One region of the Heyndrickxia sp. NPDC080065 genome, then DNA from elsewhere that is predicted to be linked to it. Evidence: a T-box and tRNA genes for the amino acid it is inferred to sense, from the RefSeq annotation. Region 1 holds a T-box; the other holds one or more tRNA genes.
What was found. A T-box is a leader RNA that pairs with one kind of tRNA and senses whether it is charged. The one in region 1 lies ahead of serS (serine--tRNA ligase), so its partner is inferred to be a tRNA-Ser.
Positions count from the first base shown of each region.

Region 2: it encodes a tRNA-Ser, which carries the amino acid that the T-box ahead of serS (serine--tRNA ligase) is inferred to sense. The anticodon was not compared.

Region 1 covers NZ_JBNNWS010000036.1:8,515-10,927, forward strand. Annotated here, with positions in the region: gene serS (serine--tRNA ligase) at 67-1,347, opposite strand; T-box leader at 1,528-1,765, opposite strand; gene pdxT (pyridoxal 5'-phosphate synthase glutaminase subunit PdxT) at 1,815-2,405, opposite strand.
Region 2 covers NZ_JBNNWS010000002.1:77,089-79,501, forward strand. Annotated here, with positions in the region: gene nikA (nickel ABC transporter substrate-binding protein) at 1-559, opposite strand, end outside; tRNA gene ACQKP0_RS02545 (tRNA-Ser) at 1,074-1,161, opposite strand; gene ACQKP0_RS02550 (hypothetical protein) at 1,307-1,480, shown strand; gene nagE (N-acetylglucosamine-specific PTS transporter subunit IIBC) at 1,608-2,413, shown strand, end outside.

The DNA.
Region 1 (2,413 bases):
GTATTAAAAATGATGTCAACATTATCTTAGAGATTTTTTAAAAGAGGGGAATTTCCCCTCTTTATACTATTTTACACAGATTCGCTCAACATTACGCATATATGGGCGCAGTACCTCTGGTATAACCACACTTCCATCAGGCTGCTGATAATTTTCAAGTATTGCTGCTACTGTTCGACCAATAGCCAGTCCTGAACCATTTAATGTATGCAAATGTTCTGGTTTCGCAGTTGCTTCTCTTCGGAAACGAATATTGGCACGACGTGCTTGGAATGCTTCAAAATTACTGCAAGAAGAGATTTCCCTATACGTATTATAGCTAGGAATCCATACTTCTATGTCGTATTTTTTTGCAGCAGTGAACCCAAGATCAGCTGTACACATACTCATAACCCGATAAGGTAATCCAAGCAATTGAAGAACCTTTTCTGCATTACCTGTCAGCTTTTCAAGTTCTTCATAAGAATCCTCAGGTTTAACAAATTTCACTAACTCGACCTTATTGAACTGATGCTGACGGATAAGTCCTCTAGTATCTCGTCCTGCAGATCCAGCTTCAGACCGAAAGCAAGCACTAAATGCCGCATAATTAATAGGAAGCTGTTCACCATTTAATATTTCATCTCGATGTAGATTTGTTACCGGAACCTCAGCAGTAGGAATTAAGAAATAATCCTCACTTTCAATTAAGAAAGCATCTTCTTCAAATTTTGGTAATTGCCCAGTACCAGTCATACTTGTACGATTAACCATATAAGGTGGCAATATTTCTTCATATCCATGCTCTTCAACATGAAGGTCTAGCATAAAGTTAAAAAGAGCACGTTCTAATCGAGCACCTAAACCTTTATAAAATACAAAACGGCTTCCAGTTACTTTTGCTGCTCTTTCAAAATCTAGAATGTTTAAATCTGTTGCTAATTCCCAATGAGGTTTTGGCTCAAAATCAAATTCCTTAACCTCTCCCCATTTACGAGCTTCCACATTATCATCTTCAGATTCTCCAATTGGCGTACTCTCGTGTGGAATATTAGGTATGGATAACAACAGTTGCTCTAATTTTTCTTCCACTTCGCGCAATTCATCATCAAATTGCTTAATTTGATCACCAACATTACGCATTTCCACAATTAATTCATCAGCATTTTGTTTCTCACGCTTCAGTTGGGCGATTTTTTGCGTAACTTCATTACGTTTGCTTTTTAAATCTTCTGTAACAACAATTAACTCTCTACGTTTCTTATCTAGTTCTTCAAACTTTCCAAAATCAGCAAGGTCTTCACCACGATGTTGAAGTTTTTCCTTAACTTCATCAATATTTGCCCGTAAATATTTAATGTCAAGCATCAATAACTCCTCCTTATTAATAAATAAGCTTTGTTAATGGTTACTGTTGATAAAATCCTCTGTAGGGTTTGCGTGAAACGATTTCTTTACGTAGTAAAACTAGCTGAATGCATCCCCTACAGATTTTATTAAAAACAACAATATTAGTTAACAAAGCCAATAAAAAAACTCCCATCCCTATAAAGGGACGAGAGTTACCCGCGTTGCCACCCAGTTTGAAAGCACATTGTGCTTCCCACTTAAAACGATAACGGTTTTACCCGAAAGTACTTACTAATGAGAAAAGTAAAACCTTAACTCATTACATTCGGTACTTTACTCGAGGATGGATTCACAAGCTCCCTTCGCCGGTTCACACCAACCACCGACTCTCTTTAGAAGAAAATTTCTTGTTACTATTTCCTCTCATTGCTTTAAACAAGATTTTAACAATTAATTTACTATAACTATTCCCTTTTTGCAACTATTTATTTGGAATTTTCCTTTATTGTTGATTTAACCATATTAATAAAATATTGTGTAAAGCGATGGTCATCGGTCAATTCAGGGTGGAAGGAACAGCCAAGAATATGCCTATCACGTGCAGCTACAATTCTTCCATCGCATTTCGCTAAAACCTCAACATCTTCACCTGCTTCTAATATATGAGGGGCTCGGATAAAAACAGCATTAAAATGGTCGGTTACACCGGAAATAGCGAGATCTGCTTCAAAGCTTTCCTTCTGTCTTCCAAATGAATTTCTCTCTACTGTTACATCCATTAACCCAATATGAGGTTGATCGTAACCCTTAATATTTTTAGCTAGTAAGATTAGGCCTGCACAAGTTCCAAACATCGGTTTTTCTTGTTTACCAAAATCCCGAAGCTTGTCCATAAAATCATATTGGTCAAGTAAACGACGCATCGTTGTACTCTCTCCTCCAGGGAGGATTAACCCATCTACTTCATCAAGCTGTTCCTTTTTCTTGATTACAATAGCTTCTTCTCCACAACTCTCAATTGCCTGAACATGTTCACTCACTGCACCTTGTAATCCAAGTACGCCAATTTTAACCATTATAAAAA
Region 2 (2,413 bases), on a different contig from region 1:
TTGGAAAACCAGCTGCTCCTAAAATACGTACTGGACGTGCCACAGCTAACTCTTGTAACGTAGCATAGTAAGGCTCTTTTAATATCATTTTTAATGTATGATCATCTACTACAGATACTTTGTCAATTTTTGTTAATACAGTAAGCCATGTGTGGGTACCATTTTCTTTTGTTTGTCTTAAAATTTCATCAAAATTACGCTTAATAATAGATGCATCTAGTGTTGAACCATCAGAAAATTGCACATTGTTTCGAATATGGAAGGTATAGGTCTTTCCATCCTTCGAAACATCCCAACTTTCTGCCAGTTTAGGTACTAATTCTCCATTTTCGCCATAACCAATTAATGGCTCGTAAATCATCGTTTGTGCAAACATTTGCGATGGATTATATACGTGTGGGTTCATTTCTGCTACATCACGTGGCCATGAAACGGTTAATACATCTTTTTCTTTCTTTTGTTCTGCTTTATTAGCATCACTACTTGAACACCCTGCAAGAATAATGAATAGAGCTGCAAACATTAGACAAAAAAATAAGCCGTTCTTTTGTTGCTTCATATTTAAAAAGTCTCCTTTTTATTTGTATATAAATCTAGAAATGCTATGAGGATATAATGATACATTACATTGATATATTTCTTTTATATCAATTGCAAATTTACATATAAAAAATAAATGCAATAATATGTAAGAAAAAATGCAATAAAAAACACAAAAACTTTAACTCCTCCGTAATATATAATGAATAATGTAGTCATGCATGTCAAGAATTAACTAAGAATAATTCTCAATTAAAGGTCAATCACATATATATTCCAAGTATTGGTATATAAAGCTCTTTCTATCTAGGTATATGTTACCTTTTTCACTGTAAGCTCTAAAGAATCAATGTCATTGATTCATAGATGTAATAGCTCTAATACCCTAAAACCAGTTTAATATAATAGTAGAAACTTCAACAATAAGTTCTTAAAAAAATAAAAGAACACTGTATTAGTTTTCAGTGTTCATCACATGGGTTTATAATTTTCAATTCACATTATTGTGGTATTAATAGCAACGTTTTGTCTTACGGAGAAGGTGGGATTTGAACCCACGCAGCAGTCGTCCGCCCTAACGCATTTCGAGTGCGCCCCCTTCAGCCTCTTGGGTACTCCTCCAAGTTCTTTCCTATATTATATCGCACTATTTTATTTTTCCACAATCATTCAGGCCTGATATGAGAGATGGACTCCTATCCACCATAGAATAGTACTCCTAAATTTCGGTTACATTATCGATAAATAGTAAAAGGAGGAAAAATAATTGGATAATATTGATTTTCTAACTTTTAAAGAAGACTGGACATATATTAAACGAATGCTGATTAGCGTGGCTGCCCACCTAGAAGACAAACATGACTATGTTCGAGAACGTGCCGTAGATGATCTCATCGAAATTATTCAAGAAATGGATAAACGAGAGCCAAGGAAAGGTTAATGTTAATATTTTGTTTGCAAACTTTCCTTTCGTTGAATAAAGACATCCTCAGAATATCCATACATAATTAATACATTTGATACTATTTTTCTCAAATTTACTACGAGAAATTTAAAGGAGGGGCATTATGCTTTCTTTTTTACAAAAGATCGGTAAATCACTTATGCTGCCAATTGCAGTTTTACCTGCAGCTGGTTTGCTCCTGCGTCTTGGACAACCTGATTTACTAAATATCAAGTTTATTGCTGAGGCGGGTAATGCTTTTTTCGGAAGTATGACATTGGATCCTGCGAATGATCCGGGCGCTGTTTTTAGTAATTTGGCATTACTTTTTGCCATTGGTGTTGCGATTGGCTTTGCCAAAGATAATAACGGAGCGGCAGCATTAGCAGGTGCGATTGGTTACATGGTATTGGTTTTCACCACTCACGCTATTAATTCATCTGTTAACATGGGGGTTCTTGGTGGAATTATTTCTGGTATTGCCGCCGGCTTACTTTACAACCGGTTTCATAATATTCAAATGCCAACGTGGTTAGCATTCTTTGGCGGGCGGAGATTTATACCAATTGTGACTGCTTTAGTGAGTGTAATTTTAGGAATATTCTTCGGCTTTGTATGGCCATATGTTCAAAATGGAATTGACTCCATAGCACACTGGATTACAAGTAGAGGTGCTTTTGGATATGGTGTATATGGTTTCCTAAACCGACTTCTTATTCCATTAGGCTTGCATCACATTATTAATACGCTGGTATGGTTTGATTTTGGAACCTTTACAGATGCTGCGGGAGCTGTTTATCACGGTGATATCACAAGATTCCTTCATGGTGATAAAACAGCTGGAGTGTTTACAACGGGATTCTTTCCTATTATGATGTTCGGTTTACCAGCAGCATGTCTGGCCATGATTATGGCTGCAAAAAGTGAGCG